Regions from separate parts of the Geomonas agri genome, predicted to be linked through region 2. Evidence: riboswitches for the same ligand, from Rfam matches in the RefSeq annotation. Region 2 holds a riboswitch; the other holds the start of a gene.

Region 1 (6,468 bases), on a different contig from region 2:
CAACCGAAACGCTGGCCGAGGACGCCCCCCAACAGGTAGCCCAGGGCGCTCCCTACCGGGATGGCGACGTAGAACCAGGAAAGGACGCTGCCACGCTTTTCCTTCTCGAAGAAGTCTGCGATCAGCCCCGGCGAGACGGTGCCGAAGCTCGCCTCCCCTACCCCGACCGTGGCGCGGGCGGCGAGCAACGACCGGTAGCCGGGGGCAAAGCCGGCCAGGATGGTGGCGAAGCTCCAGATCACCACGCCGGTCGAGGCGAGCTTGACCCGGTTCCAGTGATCGCCCAGCCAGCCGAACACGGGGGCGATCACCATGTAGCTCACCATGAAGGCGCTACCGAGCAGGCCCAATTCGGTATCGGTTATGGAGAGGTCCGCCTTGATCAGCGGGAAGACGGCGAACAGCACCTGTCGGTCGATGTAGTTCAAGAGGTTCACCGCCAGGAGCAGCCCGAGGGCGTAGCGGCGATAAGCCAGGGAAATGGGTTCCTTCATCCGACACACTCCTTCATCACAACATCATTGAATTTCAGCTACTGCGGCCTGCGCCCGCGCGACGATCTCGGCTGCTTCCTCGAACCGGAAGTGCAGCGGTTTCCCGAAGCTGACCGTCACCGTACCCCGGTTGGGGATGGCGGTCGTTTTCGGGGGGAGGATCTTGTCCGTCCCCACGATTTTCACTGGCACGATGGGGATCTCCAACTCCTTGGCGATGATGCCCAGGCCAAGCTGGAAGTCCTGCATGGCGCCGTCGTGCGAGTGCCCCCCCTCGGGGAAGATCAGCGTGTTCAGCCCGCAGTCTGTGAGTTTCCCCATGTACTTTACGGCGGTGGAGAAGCCGCTGGTCTGCGGCAGCGGGAACAGGTTCAGGAACAGGGTCCCGTACTGGTACGCTGCCAGGCGCCACCAGAGTTCCAGGCCGTGGTAGTCGCCGAAGAAGAACTCTTCCCAGGCGGCGGTCGCGGTGCGGTAGCGGACCTCCCTGGGGAGCGCGAACATCAGCGAGGGCTGGTCGAAGTACCCCAGGTGGTTGGCGATGAAGATCACTGGCCCGTTCAAGTGCTCGACGTTCTCGCGTCCGCGCACCTCCAGTTTCACGAAGAGCCGGAACAGGGGGTAGTTCAGGATCGCGTCACCGAGCATGCGCAGCGCGCGCACCGGCGCCGTGTTGGTCCAGAAGCGGTAGTGGCCGCGCCGACGCCCCTTCTCGCGTCGGGCGATGATGCGGCGCACCTCGGAGACCCTGGTTTGCGGCCCGATCTGGGAGTCCTCGATATCGAGGCGGAATTCCTGCTCCAGGTAGTTGACCAGTTCCAGTCGCCCGATGGAGGTGAGCCCAAGGTCGGCGACCAGGAGCGAGTCCTCATTGATCGTGCCCGGGTCGGCGCCAGTCACCTTGGCCAGGAGGTTCACCAGGTGGTCCTGGGTGGCCCCGGCGCCCCCCGCGGCGGCGCCCTGCTTCACTTGCTCCTTGACCTGGAACTTCTTGATCTTGAGCGTGGTGGTCTTGGGGAACTCAGGCTCGCGCCAGATGGTGTAGCCGGTGATCTGGTGCATGGTGTCCAATTGGGCGTTAGCGCGGGCGAGGATCTCGTCCGGCTTCACGCCGCTTTCGTCAAGCAAGAGGACCGCGTGCACCTCTTCCCCCGCGCCACGGTCGAGACCGATGACGCAGGACTCCTTGACGCCGGGGACCTTGTTGAGCACTGCCTCCAGCTCGTCGGGGTAGACGTTTACCCCACCGCCGGTGACGATCAACTCCTTCTCGCGTCCCTTAATGGTGAGCCAGCCGTCCGGCCCGATTTCGCCCAGGTCGCCGGTCTTGAACCAGCCGTCAGTGGTGAAGGCGCCCCGGGTGGCCTCCTCGTTCTGGTAGTAGCCCGGAAAGACGTTGTCCCCCCTGACCACCACCTCCTTGCCGTCCAGCCGAAGCTCGACACCGGGAAGCGGCGGCCCCACCGAGCCCGCGACCTGCTTGTCAATGGTGTTGACGCAGAGCACCGGCGCGCACTCGGAAAGCCCGTATCCCTCGAGAACGGTGAATCCCATGCTGTCCCAGAAGCGGAACACATCGGGGTCAAGCGGGGCACCGCCAGAAACGAAAACGGTGAAGTGGGCGCCGAACTTTTTCTGCACCGGGAAGAAGAGCTTCTTCCTTGCCGGCTTGGAGAGCCCCGCCCCGAAATTGGCCAACGCGGCGAAGACGCCGGAGAGGTGCTTCTCGGTCAGTTCGCGCTCAATGGTGGTCTTCAAAAGCTGCATCAGGCGCGGCACGGACATGACGACGTAGACGTCTTCCTCGCCCAAGGCCTCCATGATAGCGGAAGGCTTCAGCGTGCGCGGATAAATGACGGCGCCTCCGCGGTACAGCGGGGTGAAGAAGCCCCCCATCTGCTCAAACATGTGCGACAGCGGCAGCAGCGAGAGGAAGGAGAACTCGGGGGTGATGATGGGAACCTGCTGGTTGATCTGCAGGATGTTGGCCACCAGGTTCTTGTGGGTCAGGATCACCCCTTTCGGGTTGCCGGTGGTCCCCGAGGTGTAGATGAGCTGGGCGATGTCGTCGGGCGCGGGATGTACCACGTCCGGGTAAGGCACCACGTCTTCCAGAAGGTACTTCAGATCCTCCAGAAGCAGGGAGTTGTCGACCTGGAGCCGCTCCGGCTTGAAGCGGCTTTGCAGCACCACCTTGGCCTGGGTCAGCTTCAGGATCGACTCGGCGCGGCCGCGGTCGGACATGAAGTCGACGGGCACCGCAATGGCGCCGCGCATGATGATGCCCCAGTAGGCCACACCCCACCAGGACGAGTTCGGTCCCCATAGGAGGACGCGGTCCCCCGGCTCCACGCCGTGCTGTGCCAGCAGCGCGGCCATTTTGAGGGAAAGAACCGAAAGTTCCCGATATGAGACAGCGAAGCGACGTACGCCGGTACGGTTCACCAAGGCGGTTTTGTCACCCCACTGCGCAAAACTATGGAATAGATCAACCAGTGTCCGCATATCTGACTCCCGTAGGCGGCGCATGTCAGTTGCAGCTTCACGATATACATCACTACTTTGAACCCGAAAGACCCGGCGGCACCACCTACTGACACTACTTCATCCGTGTCTTTTTCCCAAGGAAGCATTGTCACACGCGCGCATCGCTTTGGCAACCATGCAAAAGCAGTGAGTAATCAATGGTCGAGCTTTGAGCAACTGCCGGGGGGGAGGCGAGTTTAACCGAAGGGGAAGGTAAAAACCAATATAAAAGGAGTAAATCCCCCGCCCCCCTTCGCAAAGGGGGAAACGCCCGGTTCACGTGCAGCGCTGCCAGTCTCCCCTCGGCAAAGGCCCATCGGGAAATTCTGAAAGATCTTGTTAGCTGCCCCGAAGCTCGGTTCCTTAACTCGCATCCCCCTTTGTGAAGGTCCAATCAGGAGATTCGCAAAAAACTTGTCTGCAGCAGTCCACGAAGCCCGGAACCTGAATTCGCGTCCTCCCCTTTGCGAAGAGGAGACAGAGGAGATGTGCCTTGGTAGCCATGACGTCTCCTTTCATGGCAAGGTAGAAACCTTCGTTCGTCTAGCCTACCCAAAACGAAAAAAGCCGCTCCGTGAGGGAGCGGCTTTTTCACAACGTCAGGGGGACGATCAGGCCACCTTGGCCTTGGCGCTTTCTTTGGGCGCCTTAGGCGCTTTAGGAGCCTTGGCAACTTTGGCTGGCTTGGCAGCCTTCGCGGCCGTGGCAGGCTTGGCTGCCTTGACGGGAACGGCTTTCTTGGCCTCGATGTTGGCCATACGCACGCCGCGCGCCTTGGCGAGATTGTCGGCTAAGCCACGGTCCAGCGCCATTTTCCTGCGCGCCTCGGAGTAGTTCCTAGCCGCCAGCGGTTGCTTGCCGGGAATGCCGAACTGCTTCTTATATTCGCCCGGTTTCATACCGTGCGCGGTGTTCAGGTGACGCGCCAGCGTCTTGAAGCCCCCTTTGCCGCACAGCATGCAGACAACCTCACCTTTCTTGAACGCTTCTTTAACGCTCATAGAAGGCTTCGATTCCTCTACACCCTCGACAGGTTCACCAGCTTCAAGGTTTTTGAGGGCGCTGTGCACTTTGCTGATTTCGAATATAAGCTGATCAGAAGTCATCGGAGTGCTAGACGCGTGTGACGCTACGATCTGAGCCGCGATCTCTACCAAAGTTGCCATTGATTATCCCTCCATAGATCATTATCTGCTTGGAAATATAGTGGCAGGTTTCGCTGCATTGTCAAATCCACAAAATAAACTTTATTTGTGTCAGCCAGTAAAGCCACAGATGCGCATCAATGACAGGCAATATGATCGCCGGATGTCAGTAAGGTAACAAAAGGAATCGACAGAATGTTCGATCGCATTTCGCTATGAAAGATAATGTGTCTGTCACCTCTCCTCCAGATATAGAACAAGCCCCACAAATAGCATCAAGACTCCTCCCAGACCTTTAACCGTAGCGGCGCAGACCGACAACACGAGCGGAACGCTAAGGTAAAGATTTGCCAAAAATAACTTTTACATTAGTCAAAGAGTCGAGTTTTGCGGTTGACAAAACCCGACCATCCCAGTATTACTAAGACACTGGTTAAAGCAGCACCCCTTAAAACCGAATAGCATTACTTATCTAGAGCGATCGAGGGACTGGCCCTGTGACATCGCGGCAACCTCCCCACGGGGGGAAGGTGCCAAATCCTGCGGAGCGGAAACGTTCCGAAAGATAAGGAAGTGCGGACCGAGCCATAGTGACAAGTCCCCTTCCGACCCCGGAAGGGGACTTTTTCATTTGGAGGCTACGATGAACATCGCAACAACCGTAGCACAGATAGGCCTGGAGCGCGAGAGCCGGACCGGCGCGGTCACCGTCCCCATCTACCAGACCGCCACCTTCCGCCACCCCGGCCTCGGACAGAGCACCGGATACGATTACAGCCGCTCCGGCAACCCCACGCGGCAGGCCCTCGAGGAAGGGCTGGCCAAGCTCGAGGGGGCCAGCCGCGGCTTCGCCTACGCCTCCGGCATGGCCGCCATCACCAGCCTCATGTTCCTTTTCCAGCAGGGTGACCACCTTGTCGTTACCGAGGACCTCTACGGCGGTAGCTACCGCCTGTTCGAGAAACTGTTCCAGCAGTTCGGCCTGAGCTTCAGCTATGTCGACACCAGCGACGTCGAGCTGGTACGACAGGCGATCCGTCCCAACACCCGCGCCCTGTTCGTGGAATCGCTCACCAACCCGCTCCTGAAGGTTGCCGACGTCCGTGCCCTCTCGGAATTGTGTAAGGCCAACGATATGCTTTGCATCGTCGACAACACCTTCCTGACACCGTACCTGTTGCGCTGCCTCGACCTCGGAGCCGACATCACCGTGTATTCGGGGAGCAAGTACCTGGCTGGCCACAACGACGTGGTCTGCGGGTTGGTGGCGGTGAAGGACGCGACCCTGGCGGAAAAGGTCTACTTCCACCAAAACGGCGCCGGCGCTGTGCTTGGCCCGCAGGATTCCTGGCTCACCATCCGCGGCATCAAAACCCTCGGCTTGCGCATGGACCGGCAACAGAAAAACGCCCTGGCCCTGGCGCAGTGGCTGGAGCGGCATCCCCAGGTCGGCCGGGTCTATTATCCCGGACTCACCGGTCACCCCGGGCACGAGCTGATGCAGAACCAGTGTGGCGGCTATGGCGCCATGATCGCCTTCGAGGTGACCGATCCGGCGCTGGTGAACCAGCTCCTGATGAAGACGCAGCTCATCTCCTTCGCCGAGAGCCTGGGCGGGGTCGAGAGCTTGATTACCTTCCCCCAGGTGCAGACCCACGCCGACATCGAGCCGGAGAAGCTGCAGCGGCTCGGCATCAACCACCTGTTGCTGCGCCTCTCGGTGGGGATCGAAGACAAGGACGACCTGATCGCCGACCTGGCGCAGGCATTTGAAGGAGAAGACGCATGAAATTCGCCACCGAACTGATCCACGGGCTCGATCCGATCGACGCCGAGCACGGCTCCGTCAGCCACCCCATCTACCTCTCGTCGACCTTCGCGCAGCGCTCCATCGACAGTTTCGGGCGCTACGACTACGCCCGCTCCGGCAACCCAACTCGCGAGGCGCTGGAAGAGGCGATAGCAGGGCTGGAAAAGGGAGCCGTAGGCCTGGCCTTTGCTTCGGGGATTGCGGCCACCGCATCTACCCTGCTGCTGTTCCAGCCGGGCGACCATCTGGTCGTGTGCGAGGACGTCTATGGCGGCACATTCAGACTACTCACCACCCTGTTCAAGGGGTGGGGGCTGGAGGCGACCTTTGTTGACGCGACCGACAATGCCGCCATCGCCGCGGCCATCCGCCCTGAAACCAGGGCGCTCTACCTGGAGACCCCATCCAACCCGCTGATCAAGATCACCGATCTTCCCGCGGCGGTCGCGCTGGCCAAGGAGCACGGCATCCTCACAATCGTGGACAACACCTT
Region 2 (6,468 bases):
CGGGACCCTTTCCGGGTTTTCCGAGGCGGTCAAGAATCTCGACCTCTCCCCCGTGTTCGGCCCCGGCGGCGTCCCCGCCGATTCCTATTTCCCGTTCTTCTTCCCCTCCCCGGCCTCGGGGAGCGCCTGCAAGCGGCTCTGCATGTATCTCAGGTGGATGGTGCGCCCGGCCGACGGCATCGACCTCGGCATCTGGCACGGCATCTCGCCGGCGCAACTGGTCATCCCGGTCGACGCTCACATCCAGCGCATCTGCCGCTTCCTCGGCTTCACCACCCGCAAGCAGGCGGATTGGCGCATGGCCTGCGAGATTACCCGCGTCCTGCGCGAACTCGACCCGGCCGACCCGGTGAAGTACGACTTCGCCATCTGCCACCTGGGGATCTCGGAAGGATGCGACGGCAAGGACCGTCTTAAGTGTGCCGCCTGCCCTATCGGCGACATCTGCTCGGCGGGACCGACTTGACGCACCCCTTCCCGGCATACCTGCACGGCTTCGCCTTCACCGGCCAGGTCGGCGAGATCGTCGCCCTCACCCCGGAGGAGGTACAGCCCGCGTTCGAGGAGTTGCAGCGCCATCTTGCCGCCGGGCTGCATGCGGCTGGCTTGATCTGCTACGAGGCCGCCAGCGCCCTCAACGACGCACTCACCACCCCGCCGGCGCACCCGATGCCGCTCTTGTGGTTCGGCCTCTTCACCGAGCGCAGGGCCGAGACGTTTCCGCGTCACGACGCCCCTTTCCACTGTTCAGGATGGGAGACGGCGCCGGGATGGGAGGGATACCGCGAGTCCGTGAAGGCGATCAGGGAACTGATCGCCGCCGGTGACAGCTACCAGGTCAACTACACCGTGAGGCAGCGCTTCTTCTTAGCCGGCTGCCCCCGTTCCTTCTTCAGCTACCTCTGTCGCAGCCAGCCCACTCCTTACAACTGCTACCTCGAGTGCGGCAGATGGCGCGTCCTGTCCGCCTCGCCGGAGTTGTTCTTCTCCCTCTCCGGCGGCAGGCTGGTCACCCGTCCCATGAAGGGGACCGCCCCGCGCGGCCGCTGGTACGCGGAGGACCTGGCCCGCAAGGAGCAGCTACGGCGGAGCCCGAAGGAATTGGCGGAGAACCTGATGATCGTCGACCTGCTGCGCAATGACATGGGGATGGTGTCCGAGACCGGCTCGGTCCGGGTGGAGTCGCTTTTCGACGTGGAGAGCCATCCGACCGTGCACCAGATGACGTCGACCATCGAGTCGCGAGTCCGCGCGGGAGTTACGCCACTGGAGCTCTTCCAGGCGCTGTTTCCCTGCGGGTCGGTGACCGGTGCACCCAAGAGACGGAGCATGGAGATCATCGCCGAACTGGAGCGGGAAGCCCGCGGCCTGTACACCGGCTGCCTCGGCTATTTCTCCCCCGGTGGCGAGGCGCTCTTCAGCGTGGCAATCCGCACCGCGGTCATTGACGGCGAGACCGGGCGCGGCGAGCTAGGCATCGGCAGCGGCATCACCTACGACTCCCAGCCCGAGGCCGAACACCGGGAGTGCCTGGACAAGAGCGCCTTCATCCGAAAACGGCCGCCGGAATTCCACCTGATCGAGTCGCTGCTGCACGATGAGCGGGGCTACTTCCTGCTGGAGCGGCACCTGGAGCGTCTGGAACGCTCGGCCCGCTATTTCGCCTTCCCCATCGCCGACGGCGCCGCGCTGCGGGCCCTGGAGGAAATTGCCGCGGGGCTTTCCCCTTCGGTGCGCCACAAGGTGCGCCTGTTGCTCTTTGAGGATGGCCGCCTCAGCTGCGAAGCGGCACCGCTCCCCGAGGCGGCGCCTGAAGCGAAGGCCGCCTTCGCTCGACAGCGTGTCGATTCCGGAGACATCTTCCTCTACCACAAGACCAGCCGCCGGGACCTGTTTCACCAGGAGCTTGCTGCCCGACCCGACCTGGACGAGGTGATCTTCGAGAACGAGCGGGGCGAAGTGACCGAGGGAGCCTACAGCAACGTGATCGCCGTCGTCGACGGCAGGCACTACACACCCCCGCTTGCCTGCGGGCTCCTCCCGGGCACCCTGCGCGAAGAACTGCTGGCCCAGGGGGCGATCGAGGAACGGGTCCTGAAAAGGAATGACCTGGCACGGGCCGAGGCGGTTTTTCTGGTAAACTCGGTGCGCGGGTGGCGGCGAGTGAGGCTTCAATGAGAGGACAAGCTGCGCCCCCCTCCCAGCCTCCCCCCTCCAGGGGGAGGGGAATGGACTGCCGATACTAATCTGGCTACATCACATGTAGAAGGAGGATGAAACATGGAAACGTACGGCTTTTTAGGCTTGGGCATCATGGGAAGCGCCATGGCCAAGAATCTCATCAAGGCGGGCTTCAAGGTCAAGGTCTGGAACCGCTCACCGGCTAAATGCGAGGAGTTCGCGGCACTCGGGGCAGCCGTCGCGGCGACGCCGGCGGAGGTCACCTCATCCTGCGCCATCACCATCGCCATGCTGGCCGACCCGGCCGCAGCCCACGATGTCTGCTTCGGCCCGCAGGGGGCCCTGGAAGGGATCGGCGCGGGACGGGGCTATGTGGACATGTCCACCGTTGACGCCGCCACGGCCCAGGAGATTGCCGCGGCGGTCACCGCCAAGGGGGGGAGATTCCTGGAGGCACCCGTCTCCGGGAGCAAGAAACCTGCGGAGGAAGGCACCCTCATCATCCTCGCCGCCGGCGACCACGGCCTCTTCGACAAGACCATGCCGCTCTTCGAGAAGATGGGGAAGAAGAGCCTGTTCCTGGGCGAAGTGGGACGCGGAGCCGAGATGAAGCTCATCGTCAACATGGTCATGGGCGGCATGATGACCATCTTCTGCGAAGGACTCGCCCTCGCTGAGAAAGCTGGTCTCGCCAGCGCGGACCTTCTGGACGTGCTCGACTCCGGCGCGTTGGCCAACCCGATGTTCAAGTTGAAGGGGGCCCAGATGACGCAGGGGATGTTCGATCCCGCCTTCCCGCTCAAACACATGCAAAAGGACATGCGCCTGGCCGTGGCCTTGGGCGATACTCTGAACCAGCCGTTGGCGTCCGCCGCGGCAGCCAATGAGAGCTTCAAGAGGGCCAAGGGGATGGGTCTCGCCGACCGAGACTTCTGCGCGGTCCTGAAGGCGATCGCCTCATGAAGAAGCTTCTCTCCTTTGCCGGCGTCACGCTTGTCACCAGCGCGTTGCTGGACCCGTTGATCCAGTCCGGCCTGGACAAACCGGTTCCCTGGCTGCGCGATATCGGCATGCTCGTGGCAGGGGTGGCTTGCCTGTACATCCTGATCAAATACCACCGGCAGTTGTAGCGGTAGTTGTGAACCTGGGGCTCAGTTTGCCGTTGACAAATAAGAGTGGCTCCCTTATTCTGCACCGAAAATTGAATAGAAAGACCTGCTTATCTAGAGTGGTGGAGGGAAAGGCCCTGCGAAGCCACAGCAACCGGTCCATTGGGCGACAGGTGCTAAATCCTGCCGAAAGGCGAAGATGAGAAAGGCGCTTTTAGTTATTTGTCACACCCGAAAAGCCCCTTCTCACACAGAGATGGGGCTTTTTTCGTGCCGCCCAACGGCACCCGAAAGTACGAGAGAGATATGTCCTACGGCATTGTGACAGAACAGATCGCCACCTTCGACACCGAACTGCGCCTCGAGAGTGGCCGTATCCTCGGGCCGATCGATATCGCCTACGAGACCTACGGCACCCTCAATGAGGATCGCTCCAACGCCATCCTGGTGACCCACGCCTGGACCGGCAGCGCGCACCTGGCGGGCCGCTACAGCGAAGACGAGAAGCGCGCCGGCTGGTGGGACGATATCGTTGGCCCGGGCTGCCTGCTCGACACCGATCGCTACTTCGTCATCTGTTCCAACGTTATCGGTTCCTGCTTCGGCTCCACCGGCCCGACCTCCATCAACCCCAAGACCGGCAAGCGCTACAACCTCGCCTTCCCGGTGATCACGGTGCGGGACATGGTCAAGGCCCAGGCGTTGCTCATGGACCGGCTCGGTATCGAGAAACTTTTCTGCGTCTTGGGTGGCAGCATGGGAGGGATGCAGGCCCTTGAGTGGACCACCCAATACCCGGACCGCGTAGCCTCGGCGGTAGTGCTGGCCACCACGCCGCGCCCGTCGGCACAGGCGATATCGCTGAACGCGGTGGCGCGCTGGGCCATATTCAACGATCCCACGTGGAAGAAGGGGGAGTACCGCAAGAACCCAAAGGACGGACTGGCGCTCGCCCGCGGCATCGGCCACATTACCTTCCTTTCCGATGAATCAATGACCGCCAAGTTCGGTCGCCGCTTCTCGGCCCGCGACGGTCAGTTCGACTTCTTCGGGCAGTTCGAGGTCGAGCGCTACCTCAACTACAACGGCTACAACTTTGTCGATCGCTTCGACGCCAACTCCTTCCTCTACTTGGCCAAGGCACTCGACCTCTACGACGTCGCCGCCGGTTGCGAGTCCCTGGAGGAGGCCTTCGAGCCGATCAAGGCGCCGATCCAGTTCTTCGCCTTCACCTCCGATTGGCTCTACCCCCCGGCGCAGACCGAGGAGATGGCGGTCTCGCTCCAGAAGCTGGGCAAGCCGGTTGAGTACCACCTGATCACCTCCGCCTACGGCCATGACGCGTTCCTGCTCGAACACCAGACCTTCACGCCGATGGTGCAAACCTTCCTGGACGGCATCAAGCTGTAGGCCCTTGTCCACTCGCCCTCTCCCCTTGGGAGAGGGGACACACCCAATAAAAAGGGCGGATGATTAAGAATCATCCGCCCTTCGTTGTTTCATTTCCGCAGTTACCCGCTATTGCCACCCCATGATGGCAGCAACGTCCTCGTTCAGCACCATGTCCTCGCCGCTTGGAACCACGAAGACCTTCACCCTGGAGCCGTCCGCACTGATCAGCATCTCCTTGCCCCCCTTGAGGGCCTCCTCGTCCCGTTTCAGGTCCACCTCGATACCGAACGGGCTCATCTCCTGGAGTGCCATGCCGCGCACCGGCCAATCCTCCCATCCCTCGCCGTAGGTGAAGACAATGGCGTCCGGCTTCCCGGTCACGGCGATGTAGGCGCCGAGGTATTTTCTCAGCCGGTAGGATTCCATGTCGAGCGCGAGCTGGCAGCGGGCGTCACCCACCACCGCCTCGTCAACGACCGTCCGCCGGCTGACCCTGCGCCCCACAATACCGGCCAGGCCGCTCTTCTGGTTCAGGAACAGGTCGAGCTCCGTCACAGAGACACCCGCCTCGTTGGCCATGAACGGGATGATGCCGGGATCGATGTCCCCGCAGCGCGTTCCCATCATGACGCCCTCCAGCGGGGTGAGCCCCATGCTGGTATCTACGGATTCCCCGTTTTTAACCGCGCACAGCGATACACCGTTACCGGTGTGGATGGTGACGATGTTGGCCTTCTCCAGCGGCACTCCTACCAACTCGGCGCCTCTTCTGGCGGCATGCAGGTGGGACTGGCCGTGGAAGCCGTAGCGCCTGACGCCGTGCTTTTGGTACCACTCGTAGGGGAGCGGGTACATGTAGGCGGGCTCGGGCATGGTCTGGTGGAAGGCGGTATCGAAGATGGCAACCTGGGGCAGCTCCGGGAGAAGCTCCTGTGCCGCGCGGATCCCGGCGAGGTTGGGGATGTTGTGCAGCGGGGCGAGGGTCGCCACCTCTTTGATCGCCTCGACCACGTTTTCGTCGATCAGCACCGATTTGGTGAAACGCTCTCCCCCGTGCACCACGCGATGCCCGATGGCCTTGATATCGGCGGCACCGGAGATCAAACCTTCCCCGACCAGGGTGTCCAGGATCAGCCGCAGTGCATCCTTATGGTCCGCGCATTCCCCTTCCAGGTGCTTCGCATCCGCGCCGGGAACCCGGTGGGTGAGGAAGGAATCCCCGACTACGATCCTTTCCACCATGCCGGTGGCCATGACGGTCTGGTCGCCCCAGTTGTAGAGTTGGTACTGCGCCGAGAACCTACGGCAGTTGAGGGTGAGAATCAGCATGCTGCTAAACTCCGATCCGGGCAGGAGAAAGCTCAGCCGTGCCCGCTGCTATTTGCGTATCACCGGAAGTGGTGCCGGGATGTCAGCTACGATTCGTGTGGAGAGTATGATCGGTGGGATGCCGCGGTCTTCACGGTCTCGCATTGACGGAAGGTCCATAACTAGCACTATCTGTTGAAAAGTGCAAATAGTAACGGGTATGACAAAAGGAAACTAACGGGAATCACTGAGGATGAAGTCCGCTATGACGGGGCGGTGATCCGAAGCCCTGCTGGTACCGACCCAGCAGTTCTGGGCCTTGATTCCCGGCGTGGTCATGATGTGATCGATGCGCATCCAGGACGCTCTCAGCCAGGGTACCTTGTTCCTGAGCAGGAAATGCCCGTAGGTGTACCCGTATCCCCGCCCCGCCTGTGCGAACGCGTCGGTCAGGCCGGCTTTCCTCAGGGCCTCACAT

Evidence for each region. A riboswitch is a leader RNA that binds a small molecule or an ion and turns the genes downstream of it on or off. The one in region 2 is predicted to bind S-adenosylmethionine.
Region 1: linked by a shared signal. The riboswitch ahead of K7R21_RS05270 (trans-sulfuration enzyme family protein) and the one ahead of metX (homoserine O-acetyltransferase MetX) in region 2 are both predicted to bind S-adenosylmethionine.

Annotation. Positions count from the first base shown of each region.
Region 1 is NZ_JAINZO010000001.1:1,211,364-1,217,831, reverse strand. It holds gene K7R21_RS05285 (spinster family MFS transporter) at 1-494, opposite strand, end outside; gene K7R21_RS05280 (AMP-binding protein) at 519-2,999, opposite strand; gene K7R21_RS05275 (MucR family transcriptional regulator) at 3,632-4,186, opposite strand; SAM riboswitch class I at 4,631-4,737, shown strand; gene K7R21_RS05270 (trans-sulfuration enzyme family protein) at 4,809-5,954, shown strand; gene K7R21_RS05265 (trans-sulfuration enzyme family protein) at 5,951-6,468, shown strand, end outside.
Region 2 is NZ_JAINZO010000002.1:1,212,013-1,218,480, reverse strand. It holds gene K7R21_RS16650 (TIGR02757 family protein) at 1-466, shown strand, start outside; gene pabB (aminodeoxychorismate synthase component I) at 463-2,178, shown strand; gene K7R21_RS16640 (NAD(P)-dependent oxidoreductase) at 2,281-3,144, shown strand; gene K7R21_RS16635 (hypothetical protein) at 3,141-3,311, shown strand; SAM riboswitch class I at 3,398-3,496, shown strand; gene metX (homoserine O-acetyltransferase MetX) at 3,597-4,700, shown strand; gene K7R21_RS16625 (acetate kinase) at 4,809-6,011, opposite strand; gene K7R21_RS16620 (endonuclease/exonuclease/phosphatase family protein) at 6,225-6,468, opposite strand, start outside.